DNA from 3 places in the Thauera sp. DNT-1 genome. Region 2 is predicted to be linked to each of the others. Evidence: predicted binding sites of a transcription regulator. Region 2 holds the regulator's gene; each other region holds the start of a gene.

Region 1 (5,710 bases), 1.1 Mb from region 2:
CGGTGACTTCGGTGACCACGATCAGCATGCCCTCCGAGCCGGTGACCAGCGCAAGCAGGTCGTAGCCCGGCGAATCGAGCGCACCCGAGCCGATCTCGACGACCTCGCCCGCAATGGTGACGCCGCGCACGCGCAGCAGGTTGTGCACCGTGAGGCCGTACTTGAGGCAATGCACGCCGCCGGCGTTCTCGGCCACGTTGCCGCCGATCGAGCAGGCGATCTGCGAGGACGGATCGGGCGCGTAATACAGCCCGTAGGGCGCGGCCGCCTCGGAGATCGCCAGGTTGCGCACGCCCGGCTGCACGACCGCGGTGCGTGCGAGCGGATCGAGCCTGACGATGCGGTTGAAGCGCGCCAGCGACAGCAGCACGCCGCGGGTGTGCGGCAGAGCGCCGCCCGACAGCCCGGTGCCCGCGCCACGCGCCACCACCGGCACGCCCATCTCATGGCAGATGCGCAGCACCGCCACCACCTGCGCCTCGGTGGTGGGCAGGGCCACGACCAGCGGCAGCGCGCGGTAGGCGGCGAGGCCGTCGCACTCGTAGGGGCGCAGGTCCTCGCTGTCGTACATCAGCGTCCCGGACGGCAGCACCTTGCTCAAGGCTGCGACCACGCGCGCCTTGTCCACCGCGGAAAAATCGCCCTCGGTCTCACCGAACGGCAGCGCTTCGTTCTCCAGCATCATCCTCGTCTCCTCGCCTGGCCATGCCGATCGAGCATCGACCGCCGCGCCGGCACATCGAAATCCGCGCGGGCGTATCGGGACCGCGGCAATCGCGACTTGCGTCGCTCCTACGAAAACAGAACCGCCGCGAAGCGCGATCCTCCGCCCCCGGAATCCACGCGGGCGTGTCGCGATCTTTGGCGCATCCGAATCCTCGACTCCCCGCGGGACCGGGCAGCTATCCGGAGTATAGAGGCTCGCGCACAGCGCCCGCTTGACGCCTCTTGCTCGCCGGCTTGAAGAAAATTCAACCCTGAAACGGCCCGGCGATGCTTCAGGGCAGCGCGGCCTGCAGCCAGTCCGCGAACGCGGCGCACTCCCAGCGCTCGAGCGCGCCGGGGCGCCAGCACAGGTAGTGCGCGTAGGGCGAGCGCAGCGGGCGCGAGGACAACGCCAGCAGGCGCCCGCTGTCGAACCACGCCGCCCCCAGGCGCTGGCGCACCAGGGCGACCCCGAAGCCGCTCGCCGCGGCATCGTAGGCCAGGCCGAGGTCGTTGAACTGTGCGCCGCGCGCCGGCTCGGGCAGGGCCAGGCCGCAGTGCGCGAACCAGTTCGACCAGGGCTCGAGCGGGCTGCGCACCAGCGCGGTGCCGGCACACTCGGCAAGGCTCGCGAAACCGTCGAAGGGGCCGTGCTCGTCGAGGAAGGCCGGGCTGCAGGCGGGGACCGCCTCGTCGCTCAGCAGCAGGCGGTGCTCGAGGTCGGTGTAGCCCCCGGCGCCATACCGGATCTCGAGCTCCGCCTCTTCCGCGACGACGTCGCGCAGCGGGATCGACACCTGCAGGGTGAGCTCGATGTCCGGCCAGTCGCGGCGGAAGAGCTCGAGCTTGGGCATGACGAACTGTCGGCAGAACGAGGGTGTCACCGCCACGCGCAAGCGCGCCGATGCACCCGGCGCGCGCTCGCCCGGCAATTCGCGCAGCGCCGCGAGCGCGACACCGACCTGCTGCAGGTAGGCCGCCCCCTCGGCGGTCGGGGTGAAGTCGCTGCGCGAGAAGAGCCGCACGCCCAGATGGGACTCGAGCTGGCGCAGGCGATGGCTGACCGCGCTGACGGTCACGCAGAGCTCCTCGGCCGCACGGCTCGCGCTGCGCAGGCGCGCGACCGCCTCGAAGGTGAGCAGGCACTGGATGGGCGGGATGCGGCGGAGCGCCATGGTCGCGGCTCGGGGCCCGTTCGGAAGGATGTCCCCGATTATGCCCCCGCAGCCCCGCTGCCTGCACTGCGACGCCCCCACCCACCTTCCCTCCCGCGCCGAGTTTCGGGTGCGCGCATCCTGCTGTGGCGCGAGAGCGTCATTCTCCCGGTCGCAGGACGAAGCGCCGGATCGGCCCGGCCACTTCATTCGTGCCGCAATTATTCTTCAGGCATTTATCGAATTAATTTTTCATAGTACATCGGCAACTCCGAGTTACTTTCCATGGCCATCGGAAAAGGCGCCGCAAAGGAATTGCCTTTCGCATATCCCTTCGCTTGGAACCCGTTCGGATCTCCACAAGTAGGCTGGATCCGGGTGTCGATTTTTTTTACACAGGCTGCTGAAGAAGAAAAATCTAAAAATTAAAATATCTAAAAAACAGATACTTGCATTATTGGCACACGATTTGCTACGAGATCTCCATACACCTGTAGGAGGGAGTGCCATGAAAGCCAAAAACCTGGTCGTCGCAATGCTCGCCGCGCTCGGCGCATCGTCCGCATCGGCCGCATTGGTCGACCTCAACGGGCTCGGTTACGTCACGTACGGCGATGGCAACAGCTATTCGCTGGCGGTGGCCAATTATTTCGCGTGCGGAAAGGAATACGGCCCCGGCTGTCCTTACAACGTCAAGGGCTCCCCGGGTGCGAGTGAGACCGACCCGCGCATCTACATCGTCCAGGGGGCCGGCGGCCACATCGACAACGAGAACGCGAACATCGACGACGCCTTCGACGCGGCGAACAACGAGCTGTTCTTCACGATGACCTCCGCCAACGAGCCGGGCAGCGATGGCAACAAGAACGCCACCTTCACCGGCGACAAGACCAACACCTGGGATGCGACGCTCGGCGCACTCGACCAGAGCTTCGACTTCTCGAAGAACCTGATGACGTTCTTCTTTGTGAACAACGAACCCAACAGCAACGACGGCCTGACGCAGAACCTCGCCGTCTGGGCCCGCGTGACGCTGACCAACCTCGCCGGCACGACGGTCTACAAGACCTTCGACGTGACCAACGACCCGCGCACGAGCGAACAGCGCGACGGCGACGGCATCGGCGACCTGCCCGCCCCGGGTTACGGCCCCCCGCCGGTCGGAGGCGGTGTCCCGTATGGTGACGTCACGGTCTATACCAGCGAGAGCAACGCCCCCGAGATCACCGACTTCGCCATGTCGGGCGGCCAGGTGTGCGTCGACAAGACCACCAGCACGCTGGTCGATTGCACCACCGCCAGCGCCGGCAGCTTCGATGCGATCAATCACAACCTCGGCGAGAACCAGGCCCCCTACGCGATCACCATTCCCGAACTCGACGATTACATCGGCGGCCTGATGGCGGCGAATGCCAATCTCGACGACTACGTGATGCGGGTCGACCTGCGCTACGGCTGCGTCAGCCCGCCATTCACCATCGACACGCGGGGAAACGACTCCTGCGTCGGTTACGGCACCGCGGTGTCGCAGGACAACAACTTCGAACAGGTCTTCATCAGCACCCGCCTGGCGACGCAACGCGTGCCGGAACCCGGCACCCTGGCGCTGCTCGGCTCGGGTCTGCTGGGTTTCGCGGCCGCCCGCCGCTCCCGCAAGTCCTGAGGCATCGCGGCCACCGCGGCAGCGAAAACCCTCACCGAGCCTCGTCCGGATCCGGCCCTGCCGGCTCCACTTCGGGCAGCCGCGCGTCCCGCGCCGCTGCCCGAACTCTTTTCGGGCGCCTGGGCCGCCCCCCCGTTTCACGGCTAAGATGGAATCCCCCGGACGACAGGGGGCCACACCCCCCCGCCCTCGGGAATCCTCCGGCCGATGCCCTCCCCACATCCGCACCTGCCCTTCCTCGCCTGGCCTGCGCAATGGCGCGAGCATGGGCTGCGCGGCGACCTCGTCGCCGGCATCACGGTCGCGCTGGTGCTGATTCCGCAGGCGCTCGCCTACGCCAAGCTCGCCGGGCTGCCGCCGCACATCGGCCTCTACGCCGCGCTGCTGCCGGCGGTGGTCGCTGCGCTGTTCGGTTCCTGCGGCCAGCTCTCCACCGGGCCGGTGGCGCTCACCAGCCTGCTCGTGGGCGCGAGCATCCTGCCGCTGGGCGCGACCGCCGGGGGTGACCTCGTCGGGCTCGCCCTGCTGCTGGCGCTGCTGTCGGGTTTGATCCAGCTCGCGCTCGGTGTGCTGCGCCTGGGCTGGCTGCTCAATCTGCTGTCGGTGCCGGTGCTGATGGGCTTCGTCAACGCCGCCGCGCTGATCATCTGCCTGACCCAGATCCCTCCGCTACTCGGCTTGGCCATGCCGCACTCCGATCACCTGCTGGTCGATTTCGTGCGTGCGCTCGGAGGGCTCGACGCACTGCAGCCCGCCGCGGCGGCCTTCGGCGTCGGCAGCCTGGCCGTGCTGGTGGGGCTCAAGCGCCTGTGGCCGCGCTTGCCCGGCGTGCCGCTGGTGGTGGCGGCGACGATCGCGCTATCGGCCTGGACCGGCTTCGCTGCCCAAGGCGGAGCGGTGGTGGGCGCAGTGCCGGCCGGCCTGCCCCGCTTCAGCCTGCCGCCGCTGCGCCCGGAGCTGATCGCCGCGCTGCTGCCGGCCGCCTTCGTGGTGGCCATGGTGAGCTTCATGGAGGCGGCCTCGAGCGCCAAGCTGATCTGCGGCCGCACCCGCCAGCCTTGGAACCAGGACCAGGAGCTCGTCGGCCAGGGCCTGGGCAAGCTCGCCGCCGCCTTCACCGGCGGCCTGCCGGTGAGCGCCTCGTTCTCGCGCTCGGCGCTCAACTACGCCAACGAGGCGCGCACCGGCCTGTCCTCGCTGGTCACCGCCGCCTTCGTGCTGGCCGCCCTGCTGTGGCTCACCCCGCTGCTGTGGCACCTGCCCAAGCCGGTGCTGGCGGCGATCATACTGCAGGCGGTCGCCGGGCTGATCGACACCGGAGTGATGCGGCGCGCCTGGCGTGCGAGCCGCGACGACGGCGCCGCCGCGGCGATCACCTTCCTCGCCACCCTCGCCTTCGCGCCCAACATCCAGAACGGGGTGTTCACCGGCCTGATCCTGTCGCTCGCGCTGCTGGTGTATCGCGGCATGCGTCCGCGCGTGGCGCTGCTCGGCCTGCACGAGGACGGCACCTACCGCGACCGCGAGCGCTTCGGCCTGCACCACCCGCATCCCCGGCTGGTGATCCTGCGTTTCGACGGCCCGCTCAGTTTCGTCACCGCCGCCACCTTCGAGGACGCCATGCTCGGCGCCGCGCGCGCGCAGGAGAGCGTGCGCGTCGTGCTGGTCTCGGCCGCCGGCATCAACGCGATCGACGCCACCGGCCTGCACACCCTCGCCAGTCTGGTCGAGCGCTTCCACGGCCAGGGTCAGACGATCGCCTTCTGCGGACTCAAGAAGCAGGTGATCGACGCCATGGAGCGCGACGGCGTGTGGACGCGCATCAGCGCGCATTCGAACTATCGCACGGAGCACCAGGCCCTGGACGCCCTGCAGCCGGCCCTGGCCGCGGCAGGGCCCGCGGCGAGCGCCCCGGCCCCGTGAGTGTCGGATTTTCTTACATGTGCCCGGATACGCTGGGAACGCAGGTCCGGACATTGTTTTCATTGACTTTCCTGCCGCGTGTTCGTATAGTGCGCGATTCTTCGCAGACCCATCAACTGGAGCAACACCATGTACGCGGTGATAAAAACCGGTGGCAAGCAGTATCGCGTCGCTGCCGGCGAAAAGATCAAGGTAGAACAGATACCGGCCGACGTGGGTTCCGAGATCACCATCGACCAGGTCTTCATGGTCGGTGAAGGCGATG
Region 2 (5,710 bases):
CGCACCAACACCCTGGTGATCTTCATCAACCAGATCCGCATGAAGATCGGCGTGATGTTCGGCAGCCCGGAGACCACCACCGGCGGCAACGCGCTCAAGTTCTACGCCTCGGTGCGCATGGACATCCGCCGCACCGGCACGATCAAGAAGGGTGACGAGGTGGTCGGCTCCGAGACCCGCGTCAAGGTGGTCAAGAACAAGGTCTCGCCACCGTTCAAGGAAGCCCACTTCGACATCCTTTACGGCGAGGGCATCTCGCGCGAAGGCGAGATCATCGACCTCGGCGTCGAGCACAAGATCGTTGACAAGTCGGGCGCCTGGTACGCCTACAAGGGCGACAAGATCGGCCAGGGCAAGGACAACTCGCGCGAGTTCCTGCGCGCCAACCCGGTGCTGGCCCGCGAGATCGAGAACAAGGTGCGGGTCGCGGTCGGCCTGCCCGAGCTGCCGCCCGCCGCCGCGTCCGCCCCGGCGCCGGCCGAGGCCTGACCCCGTCGACGCCGACATGGGCGAGCCGAGCCTGCGCGAACGTGCGCTCCGCCATCTCGCCCGGCGCGACCACTCGCGCGCCGAACTTGCGCGCAAGCTCGCACCCCATGGCGAGCCGGCCGAGATCGAAGCGGTGCTCGAGCGCATGCGCGAGCTCGGCCTGCAGTCCGACGAGCGCTACGCCGAGGCCTTCGTGCGCGGCAAGGCGGCGCGCTTCGGCACCGCACGATTGCGCAACGAGCTCGTGCGGCGAGGCATCGACCGTGACCGGATCGACGAGGCGCTCGCCGACGAGTGCGTAGAATCCGAGATCGAGCGGGCGCGCGCGGTGCTGCGCGGCCGCTTCGCCACCCCACCCGCCGACGCACGCGAATGGGCGCGCCAGGCGCGCTTCCTGCAAACCCGGGGCTTCGCCCCCGAGCTGATCCGCAAGCTGCTGAAAGAGCCCTACGATGAGTCTGCTTAAGGTCGCCGGCCTGCAAAAGCGCTACAAGGCGCGCACCGTGGTGCATGACGTCGGCTTCGAGGTCGGCTCGGGCGAGGTCGTCGGCCTGCTCGGTCCCAACGGCGCCGGCAAGACCACCTGCTTCTACATGATTGTGGGTCTGGTGCGCGCCGACGGCGGCCAGATCGCCCTCGACGGCACCGACCTCACCCACCTGCCGATCCACGCCCGCGCGCGCTTGGGCCTGTCCTACCTGCCGCAGGAGATGAGCGTGTTCCGCAAGCTCAGCGTGGCCGAGAATATCCGCGCCGTGCTCGAACTCCAGGGGCTCGAACGCCGCCAGATCGAGGAGCGGCTCGAGGAACTGCTGATGGAACTGGGCATCCATCACCTGCGCGACAACACCGCGATCTCGCTCTCGGGCGGGGAGCGCCGGCGCTGCGAGATCGCCCGCGCGCTCGCCACCGACCCGCGCCTGATCCTGCTCGACGAGCCCTTCGCCGGAGTCGATCCGATCGCGGTCATCGACATCCAGAAGATCATCCGCTTCCTCAAGGAGCGCGGTATCGGCGTGCTGATCACCGACCACAACGTGCGCGAGACCTTGGGCATCTGCGACCGCGCCTACATCATCAGCGAAGGTCGCGTGCTGGCGAGCGGAGAACCTACCGAGATCATCGAGAACGAGCGCGTGCGCCAGGTCTACCTCGGCGAGCACTTCCGCCTGTGAGCCCGCCCTCCTGCCGACCGCGATGAAACCCAGCCTCCAGCTCAAGCTCTCCCAGCACCTCACGCTGACGCCCCAGCTGCAGCAGTCGATCAAGCTGCTGCAGCTGTCTACGATCGAGCTGAACCAGGAGATCGAGCGCGTGCTGCTCGAGAATCCCATGCTCGAGCGCGAGGATGGCGACGGCGGCGTCGACTACGCCCCCGCGCCGCCGCCGGGCAACGCGCCCGAGCGCGAAGCCGCGCCGGAACCCGCCGCCGAACCGGCGGGCGAGTCGATCACGCACGAGGGCGGCGAAGGCAGCAGCGAGGACGAGGGCATCGACTGGTCCAACGTGGGTCAGGGCGCGTCCAGCCGCAGCGAGGACGACGAGGACGGCGACTACCAGGACATCCAGGCCGCCGGCGTGTCGCTGCGCGAACACCTCGACCAGCAGGTCGCCCTCTCGCCCCTGTCCGACCGCGACCGCGCGCTGGTGCGCTTCCTGATCGAGGCGCTCGACGACGACGGCTACCTGCACCAGCCGCTGGAAGATCTCCTCGAGCTGCTGCCGCAGGACGCCGAGGTCGATCTCGACGAGCTCGCCATCGCCCTGCGCCACGTGCAGAGCCTCGAGCCGGCCGGGATCGGCGCGCGCAGCCCGCAGGAATGTCTGGCCCTGCAGCTCCAGGCCTTGCCCGAGTGCCCGATACGCCCTCTCGCTCTCGAGATCGTGACCAGCCACCTCGAACTGCTCGCGGAGCGCAACTTCGCCCGTATCCGCAAGCTCACCGGCTGTGACGACGAGGGTCTGCGCGAAGCGCAGGCCCTGATCTGCAGCCTCGACCCCCACCCCGGCTCGCGCTACTCCACCGCCGAGACGCGCTACGTGCTGCCCGACGTCGTCGTGCGCAAGCTGCGCGGCCAATGGACCGTGAGCCTGAACCAGGAAGCGATGCCGCGTCTGCGCATCAATCGCCTCTACGCCAGTCTGCTGCAGCAGAACCGCGCACAGGGCGGCGGCCTGGGTGGACAGCTGCAGGAGGCGCGCTGGCTGATCAAGAACGTCCAGCAGCGCTTCGACACCATCCTGCGCGTGTCCCAGGCCATCGTTGACCAGCAACGGCAGTTCTTCGATCATGGGGACGTGGCGATGCGGCCACTCACCCTAAGGGAGATCGCAGACCAGCTCGAGCTGCACGAATCCACCGTCTCGCGCGTCACCACGCAGAAGTACATGGCGACGCCGCGCGGGGTCTTCGAGCTCAAGTACTTTTTCGGCAGCCATGTCGCGACCGACACCGGCGGTGCGGCTTCCTCCACGGCGATTCGCGCGCTGATTCGCCAGCTGGTGGACGCGGAAGACAGCAAGAAGCCGCTGTCCGACGCCAGGATCGCCGAAATCCTCGGCCAACAGGGAATCGTCGTGGCGAGGCGCACGATCGCCAAGTACCGCGAGTCCCTCAACATCCCGCCGGTCAGCCTGCGCAAATCCCTCTGACAACAACAGGAGTCATCCATGAATCTGAACATCACCGGGCGCCACGTCGAAGTCACCCCCGCCATCCGCGAATACGTGACCTCCAAGCTCGATCGCGTCATCCGCCATTTCGACAACGTCACCAGCGTCACCGTCATCCTGTCGGTCGAAAAGCTCAAGCAGAAAGCCGAGGTGACGCTGCACGTGCGCGGCAAGGACCTCTTCGTCGAAGCGGACGACGCCGACCTCTACGCGGCGATCGACGCGATGACCGACAAGCTCGACCGTCAGGTTCAGAAGTACAAGCAGAAGCAGTCCGACCATAACCACGAGTCGCTCAAGCACCAGGTCCCCGAGGCCTGAGGACCGGCTTGAAGCTCCCCGTCCGGGGTGTGGTTATAATGCGCGCGTTTTCACGAAGCGCGGCCGCACACGCCCCGGACCGGATTCCCGCCCCCCTGGCGGCAGCTGACGGAAGAGTGCGCGAGCCCACCTGCGAATGAGCCTGATATCCCAACTCCTGCCGCTTTCCAACGTGGTGATCGATCTCGACGCGAGCAGCAAGAAGCGCGTCTTTGAACAGGCCGGCCTGCTGTTCGAGAACAACCAGGGCATCGCCCGCAGCACCGTGTTCGACAGCCTGTTCACCCGCGAACGCCTCGGCTCGACCGGACTGGGTCAGGGCATCGCCATCCCGCACGGCCGCATCAAGGGGCTCAAGGACGCCGCCGGCGCTTTTCTGCGCCTGGCCACCCCGGTGCAGTTCGACGCTCCCGACGGCCGTCCGGTGGACATGCTGTTCGTGCTGCTCGTGCCCGAACAGGCCAACGAAACCCATCTGCAGCTGCTGTCCGAGCTCGCGCAGATGTTCAGCGACCGCGAGTTCCGCGAGACCCTGCACGGCGCGACGGATGCCGCACAGATCCACCGCCTGTTCGTGAATTGGGGTGCCGATGCGGCAAACCAGCCTGACCCGGCTGTATGAGGCGCACCGCGAAAGCCTGAGCCTCGTCCACGTCAGCGGACCGATCGGTGCCCGTCTGTCGGTCGCCGAAGAGCGCATCTGGCCGGCCGACCTCGTCGGCCACCTCAACCTGATCCACCCCACCCGGCTACAGGTGCTCGGCGCCGCAGAGCTCGCGTGGGCGCAACGCCAGGCGAACGAGAAGGTCGCCCACCACCTCAACGAGATCCTCTCGGCGCACCCCCCCGCGATCATCGTCGCCGACGGCTGCGAGATCCCCAACATCCTCCACGGCATCTGCGAGGCGCACGACGTCGCGCTGTTCACCGCGCGCCACCCCTCGGCGAGCGTGATCGACCAGCTCCGCCTCTACCTGTCGCGCGAGCTCGCCGAGAAGGTCTCGCTGCACGGCGTGTTCATGGACGTGCTCGGGCTCGGCGTGATGATCACCGGCGATTCCGGCGCGGGCAAATCCGAGCTCGGCCTCGAGCTGATCTCGCGCGGCCACGGCCTCGTCGCCGACGACGTGGTCGAGCTGTCGCGCATCGCGCCCACGGTGCTCGAGGGCCGCTGCCCCGAGATGCTGCAGGATTTCATCGAAGTGCGCGGCCTCGGCCTGATCAACATCCGCACCATCTTCGGCGAGACCGCGTGCCGGCGGAAGATGCGCCTGCGCCTGATCTGCCACCTCGACCGCCGCCAACCCGGTCCCGACGACCCCTGCCGGCTGCCGCTGCAGCAGGAGACGCAGGACATCCTCGGCGTGAAGGTCGCCCGCGTCGTGCTGCCGGTGGCCGCGGGACGCAACCTCGCGGTGCTGCTCGAGGCCGCAGTGCGCTCGACCATCCTCAAGCTGCGCGGCATCGACTCCACCCAGGAATTCATCGACCGCCAGGCGCGCGCGCTGCACGCCGAAGAGGCCTACCGCGCCGACTGAGCCACCCGCACTTGCGGCACGGCGCCGCCGGCTGTTACGCTCGATCGCTTTGCAGCAGCCTACTGGCCGGCCATGAGCTCCACTCCCGATTACCTGGAACGCATCCTCAACGCGCAGGTGTACGACGTCGCCGTCGAAACCCCGCTCGACCTCGCCACCAACCTGTCGGCGCGCACGCACAACCGCATCTACTTCAAGCGCGAGGACATGCAGCCGGTGTTCAGCTTCAAGATCCGCGGCGCCTACAACAAGATGGCGAACCTGTCGCCGCAGGCCTTGAAGCGCGGCGTGATCTGCGCCTCGGCGGGCAACCACGCCCAGGGCGTGGCGCTGTCGGCGGCCAGGCTGGGCGTGCGCGCGGTGATCGTGATGCCGAGCACCACGCCGCAGATCAAGATCGACGCGGTCAAGGCGCGCGGCGGCGAGGTCGTGCTCGCAGGAGAATCCTATTCCGACGCCTACACGCACGCGCTCGAGCTCGAGAAGAGCGAGAAACTCACCTTCGTCCACCCCTTCGACGACCCCGACGTGATCGCCGGCCAGGGCACGGTGGGCCTGGAGATCCTGCGCGCGCACCCGAAGCCGATCCACGCGGTGTTCTGCTGTGTCGGCGGCGGCGGGCTGATCGCCGGCGTGGCGGCCTACATCAAGCGCCTGCGCCCGGAGACGAAGATCATCGGCGTCGAGGC
Region 3 (5,710 bases), 2.0 Mb from region 2:
CGCAGGTGGATGCGACGCTGGAGACGCGCTGGCGGCGGGTGCTCGAATCCATCGGCCACGAGCGCGCGCGCTGGCACGTTGCGGAGGAAGCGGAGGCGGGCGACGCGACCGGCCCGGTTGCCGACACCGCCCCGCCCGCGCCGGAGCCGCCGGCATGAACCGTCACCAGGCGCTGTGGCGCGACTTCCTCGGCGACGGCCGCCGCCTGGTCGAGGGCTGCAACCCGCTCGAGGTCTCCGGCCGCCTCACCCGCATCAACGGCCTGGTCATGGAAGCGGCCGGCATCAAGCTGCCGCTCGGGTCGGGCTGCCGCATCCTGGTGCCCGGCGGCGGCGCGGTCGAGGCCGAGGTGGTCGGCTTCAACGGCGACAAGCTCTACATGATGCCCACCGACGACGTCTTCGGCCTGGCGCCCGGCGCGCGCGTGCTGCCGATGGAAGTCGGTGTGCCGCGCCTGGTCCCGGGCAAGCGCATCGGCCCGCGCCGGCGCGCCGCCGACCGCGCCAAGCACCTGCCGGTGGGCGACGCCCTGCTCGGCCGCGTGGTCGACGGCGCCGGCCGCCCGCTCGACGGCCAGGGCCCGCTGCACACCCAGGAGACGCGCTCGCTGCAGGGGCGTGCCATCAACCCGCTCGCACGCGCGCCGATCGCACAGCCGCTCGACGTCGGCGTGCGCGCGATCAACGCGCTGCTCACCGTCGGCCGCGGCCAGCGCCTCGGCCTGTTCGCCGGTTCCGGCGTGGGCAAGTCGGTGCTGATCGGCATGATGGCGCGCTACACCGAGGCCGAGGTCATCGTCGTCGGGCTGATCGGCGAGCGCGGCCGCGAGGTCAAGGAGTTCATCGACCACAGCCTGGGCCCCGAGGGCCTGGCGCGCTCGGTGGTGGTGGCGGCGCCCGCCGACACCAGCCCGCTGATGCGCATGCAGGGCGCGGCCTATGCCACCACGGTGGCGGAGTACTTCCGCGACCAGGGCAAGCAGGTGCTGCTGATCATGGACTCGCTGACGCGCTATGCGATGGCGCAGCGCGAGATCGCGCTCGCGATCGGCGAACCGCCGGTCACCCGCGGCTACCCGCCGAGCGTGTTCGCCCGCCTGCCCGCGCTGGTCGAGCGCGCTGGCAACGGCCCCGAGGGCGGTGGCTCGATCACCGCCTTCTACACCGTGCTCGCCGAGGGCGACGACCAGCAGGACCCGATCGCCGACGCGGCGCGCGCCATCCTCGACGGCCACTTCGTGCTCTCGCGCAATCTCGCCGACCAGGGCCACTACCCGGCGATCGACATCGAGCAGTCGATCTCGCGCGCGATGCACAACCTCGTCGGCGACGACCACTTCAACGTGGTGCGCCAGTTCAAGCAGTTCTTCTCGCGCTACCAGCGTTCTCGCGACCTGATCGCCGTCGGCGCCTACCAGCCCGGCGGCGATCCCCTGCTCGACATGGCCGTCAAGCTCTACCCCAGGCTCGAAGCCTTCCTGCAACAAGGCATCCAGGAACACGAAACCTACGAGGGTGCCCTGCAGAAGCTGGCGCAGGTGTTCGGGTGAGAAAGGCACGAGGCGCAAGCGCTCCCGCTCGCCCGTAGGAGCGAAGCCAGCCGCGATCGGGCGGCGAAGCTGCGCCGCCGCGGGGCCGAAGCGCCGCGATCGCGACTGGCGTCGCTCCTGCACCCGCGACATCGATCGCGAGCATTTCGTCACGGTCGAGGACGAGCCGACCGAAATATGCCCACCTCGGGCATCCGGCGAACGGCTAGAATGCTGTTTGCAACGCCCCCGTGACACGACGCCGATGCCCGCCTCCTTCCACCTCCAGCCCCTGCTCGACCTCGCCAGCACCCGCACCGACGAGGCTGCGCGTCGCCTGGGCGAACTCGTCGCCGCCGAACGCGACGTGGAACAGAAGCTGAAGATGCTCGAGGACTATCGCACGGAATATCACGAGCGCTTCGTGCAGGCCGCGCGCGACGGCCTGAGCGCGGACGCATGGCGCAACTATGGCGCCTTCATCGCCAAGCTCGACGACGCGATCGCCGCGCAGCGCAAGGTGGTCGAGCAATCGCGCGCGCGCACCGTCGAGGGCCAGCAGGCCTGGCTCGCCCAGCGCACCAAGCTCAAGGCCTTCGACACCCTCGCCCAGCGCCACCAGCACGCGGTCGCGCGCAGCGAGGCGCGCCAGGAGCAGAAGCAGTCGGACGAGCACGCCGCCCGACGCGGTGGCGAGGACGCCTGACGCGGGAAGCCGCGGCAGCCGCCCGACCCGGTGACACACCCATGGCATGAGGCTTGCTTTTGATGGGCTGTCGGATCGTCCGCGATCCATCGCATCCAGCCCACGAGAGGCCCGCAACCATGTCCGCACCGTTCTCCCCCTCCAGTCTCGGCAACGTCGCGCAGCTTCGCCTCGGCGCGCAGCAGGCCCGCATCGGCATCTCCGCCCTGGACGGCCTGGGCGCGCAGCCCGACAGCTTCTCGCGCACGCTCGAGAACCGCATGAACACGCCCGAGCCGGCGCCGCGCAAGCCCGAGTCGCCCCCCCCGGCCCCGCGACCGCCCGAGCGCACGGCCTCCGCCGAACCCGCACGCGAGCCCGAGCGCCCTGCCGGCAGCGGCCCCGCCGCGGGTGACCGCAGCGCCGGGCCCGCCACACAGGCGGACGCAGGCAAGGCCGCCGCTTCCGGTACGTCCGCACCTGACAAGGGCGCTACGGACGCTCGCACCGGCGGGGCGGGCGCCGCCGCCGACGAGGACGCCGCCACCGCGCAGGCGGACGCCGCCGGCGAAGCAGCCGATGCCGCCGCTTCGCCGCAGGCCGTCGCGAGCCAGGCGGGCCACGCCGCGCGCCTCGCCGCCCTGGCCGCGGGCGCCGTGGTCGATGCCGACGCAACATCTGCCGATACGGTCACCGCGACGGCAAGCTCGCCCACCGACCCGGCAGCCCTTGCCGGCCTGCCGGCAGCGATTGCCGCACTGCTCGCCGGTCGCGCCGAAGCCCCCTCCGGCGCGGATGCGACCGGCTCCGAAGCGGGCACGCTGCAGCTGGTTGCGGACGGCGGGCGCAAGTCGCTTCAGAATTCCGCACTGCTGCCGAAAACCGATCTGTCGGCCACGGCTGGCGGCAACACCGGTCCCGATGGCAACGCCACGCCGGCCTTCCTGCTCCAGGGCCGCGAGTTCGCCGCCGCAACCATGGCGGCTCGCGGCGCGAGCGGCGCCGGTGCAGGCGGCACCGCGGCGGATGGCCTCGAGGTGCCGGGCACGAGCAACGCGAACGGCAACCTGCCGGCCGGCCTGGCGCACACGCATGGCGCGACACATCTGCTGCGCCAGGCGTCCTCCGCGCACGCCGCATCGCCGCAGCTGCCGGTGGCGACCCCGGCCGGCGAGCAGGGCTGGGCGGAAGACGTCGGCAATCAGGTGCGCTGGATGCTCGGCCGTGCCGAGAGCAAGGCCGAACTCGTGCTGACGCCGCCGAACATGGGCAAGCTCGAGGTGTCGATCAACCTCGCCGGCGACCAGACGACGGCGCAGTTCATCGCCTCGAGCCAGGCCGCGCGCGACGCGCTCGAACGCGCGCTGCCGCAGCTGCGCGAGGCGCTGCAGCAGGCCGGCATCCTGCTGGGCGACGCCAACGTGAGCACCTCCGGCCAGGGCCGCGAGGGCGATGGACGCGAAGGCAGCGGCGGTCGTGGCGAGCGCGGCGAGGCGGGCGCGAGTGGCCACGCCGGCACCGGCGGTGCCGGGGTGTGGCTGAAACAGCAACAGGGGATGGTCGACACCTTCGCCTGAAGCGCGCGAATTGGGGCGGGCTTGCCCCACTAATCGGCGCTTTGGCGGGTGCGGACCTCCCGGATAATTCAATCCGTACTACAGGAGATTCGCATGGCCAAGGCGCCGGCAAAGACCGAGGAAGGCGACGAGACCCCCAAGAAGAAGGGCAAGCTCGGCCTGATCCTCATCATCGTGCTCGTGGTGATCGTGCTCGTGCTCGGCGCGCTCGTCGCGCTGCTGCTGCTCAAGGGCGGCAAGGACAAGGAGCACGAGGAGCCGGCGGCCCACGCCGCGCCGGCTGCGCAGCAGCTGCACACCACCGGCACGGTGGACCTCACCAAGCCGCCCACCTTCATCCCGCTCGACGCCTTCACGGTCAACCTGCGCCGCGACGAGGGCGACCACTACCTGCAGGTGGTCGCCGTGATGCGCGTGGCCGACGCGACCATGGACCCGACGCTGAAGGCCTTCATGCCGGAGATCCGCCACCGCATCAACCTGCTGCTGTCGAGCAAGCTGCCGTCCGAGGTGGCCACCGTCGAGGGCCGCGAGGCCTTGTCGCTGGCGATCACCGAGAGCGTGAACGAGGCGCTCGGCTTCAAGCCGGTGCGCGACGCCGCCGGCAGGCCGGTGCCCAACGGCCCGGTGCAGGCCGTGCTGTTCACCTCCTTCATCATCCAGTAAGGGATCGCCGCCATGTCCGCGGACTTTCTCTCCCAGGAAGAGGTCGACGCCCTGCTGCGGGGCGTCACCGGCGAGTCGGACGAGCCGGTCGCGGACGAAGCCGGCGTCGAGGGCGTACGCCCCTACAACCTCGCCACCCAGGAACGCATCGTGCGCGGGCGCATGCCCACGCTCGAGCTCATCAACGAGCGCTTCGCGCGCTACCTGCGCATCGGCCTGTTCAACTACATGCACCGCAACGCCGAGGTGTCGGCGGGGCCGATCAAGGTGCAGAAGTACGCCGAGTTCGTGCGCAACCTGGTGGTGCCGACCAATCTCAACCTGATCACCGCCAAGCCGCTGCGCGGCACCGGGCTGGTCGTGTTCGACCCCAACCTGGTCTTCCTGGTGGTGGACAACATGTTCGGCGGCGACGGGCGCTTCCACACCCGCGTGGAGGGCCGCGATTTCACCCCGACCGAGCAGCGCATCATCCGCGGCATGCTCGACGTCGTGTTTGCCGAATACGTGCGCGCCTGGGCACCGGTGTTCAATCTGCAGCCCGAGTTCATCCGCTCGGAGATGAACTCGCAGTTCGCCAACATCGCGACGCCCTCCGAGGTGGTGGTGTCGACCAGCCTCTCGGTCGAGTTCGGCGGCTCGCAGGCGGAGATGCACATCTGCTTCCCGTACTCGATGCTGGAGCCGATCCGCGACCTGCTCTATTCCTCGATGCAGAGCGACCACCTCACCTCGGACCGGCGCTGGATCAAGCTGCTGACACGTCAGTTGCAGACCGCCGAGGTGGAACTCGCATGCTCGTTCGGCACGGCGCGGGTGAGCCTGCGCGACATCGTCGACATGCGCGTCGGCGATGTGATCCCGCTCGCGGTGCAGCCGGTGCTGCAGGCCGAGGTCGACGGCGTGCCGGTGTTCGAATGCCGCCAGGGCACGCGCAACGGGCGCTATGCGCTGCGCGTGGAGCGCTTCATCACCGCCGAGGACAACGAACCCCCCATGATTCCGGGAGCCCAGAATGGCTGACGAGAACCTGATTACCGACGACGACTGGGCAGCCGCGATGCAGGAACAGGCCGCCGCCGAGGAAGGCGGCGACAGCGAAGCCGATCGGGTCGCCGCCGAGCTTGCGGCCGCGGCGATGGGCGACTCGCCCTACCAGGCCCGCCCCGCCAGCCAGCTCTTCGAGGACTTCGGCGCCCCGGCGGGCAAGCCGGGCGCGCTCAACGACTTCGACATGATCCTCGACATCCCGGT

Evidence for each region. The regulator sigma-54, encoded in region 2, starts transcription at its own class of promoters, with help from an activator protein. The targets are predictions, from matches to a motif close to TGGCACGCTTNCTGCTNA.
Region 1: a site for sigma-54 is predicted at 2,318-2,335, ahead of ACZ5PP_RS20590 (PEP-CTERM sorting domain-containing protein). Genes of this name have one in related genera too.
Region 3: a site for sigma-54 is predicted at 2,277-2,294, ahead of ACZ5PP_RS06215 (flagellar hook-length control protein FliK). Genes of this name have one in related genera too.

Annotation. Positions count from the first base shown of each region.
Region 1 covers NZ_AP043752.1:4,491,856-4,497,565, reverse strand. The annotation lists gene ACZ5PP_RS20600 (FAD-linked oxidase C-terminal domain-containing protein) at 1-685, opposite strand, end outside; gene ACZ5PP_RS20595 (LysR substrate-binding domain-containing protein) at 999-1,880, opposite strand; gene ACZ5PP_RS20590 (PEP-CTERM sorting domain-containing protein) at 2,368-3,522, shown strand; gene ACZ5PP_RS20585 (SulP family inorganic anion transporter) at 3,730-5,445, shown strand; gene rplU (50S ribosomal protein L21) at 5,575-5,710, shown strand, end outside.
Region 2 covers NZ_AP043752.1:3,379,427-3,385,136, reverse strand. The annotation lists gene recA (recombinase RecA) at 1-489, shown strand, start outside; gene recX (recombination regulator RecX) at 506-955, shown strand; gene lptB (LPS export ABC transporter ATP-binding protein) at 942-1,664, shown strand; gene ACZ5PP_RS15615 (RNA polymerase factor sigma-54) at 1,687-3,141, shown strand; gene hpf (ribosome hibernation-promoting factor, HPF/YfiA family) at 3,160-3,483, shown strand; gene ptsN (PTS IIA-like nitrogen regulatory protein PtsN) at 3,620-4,105, shown strand; gene hprK (HPr(Ser) kinase/phosphatase) at 4,074-5,021, shown strand; gene ilvA (threonine ammonia-lyase, biosynthetic) at 5,094-5,710, shown strand, end outside.
Region 3 covers NZ_AP043752.1:1,341,542-1,347,251, forward strand. The annotation lists gene ACZ5PP_RS06200 (flagellar assembly protein FliH) at 1-158, shown strand, start outside; gene fliI (flagellar protein export ATPase FliI) at 155-1,549, shown strand; gene fliJ (flagellar export protein FliJ) at 1,794-2,234, shown strand; gene ACZ5PP_RS06215 (flagellar hook-length control protein FliK) at 2,354-3,790, shown strand; gene ACZ5PP_RS06220 (flagellar basal body-associated FliL family protein) at 3,884-4,456, shown strand; gene fliM (flagellar motor switch protein FliM) at 4,469-5,479, shown strand; gene fliN (flagellar motor switch protein FliN) at 5,472-5,710, shown strand, end outside.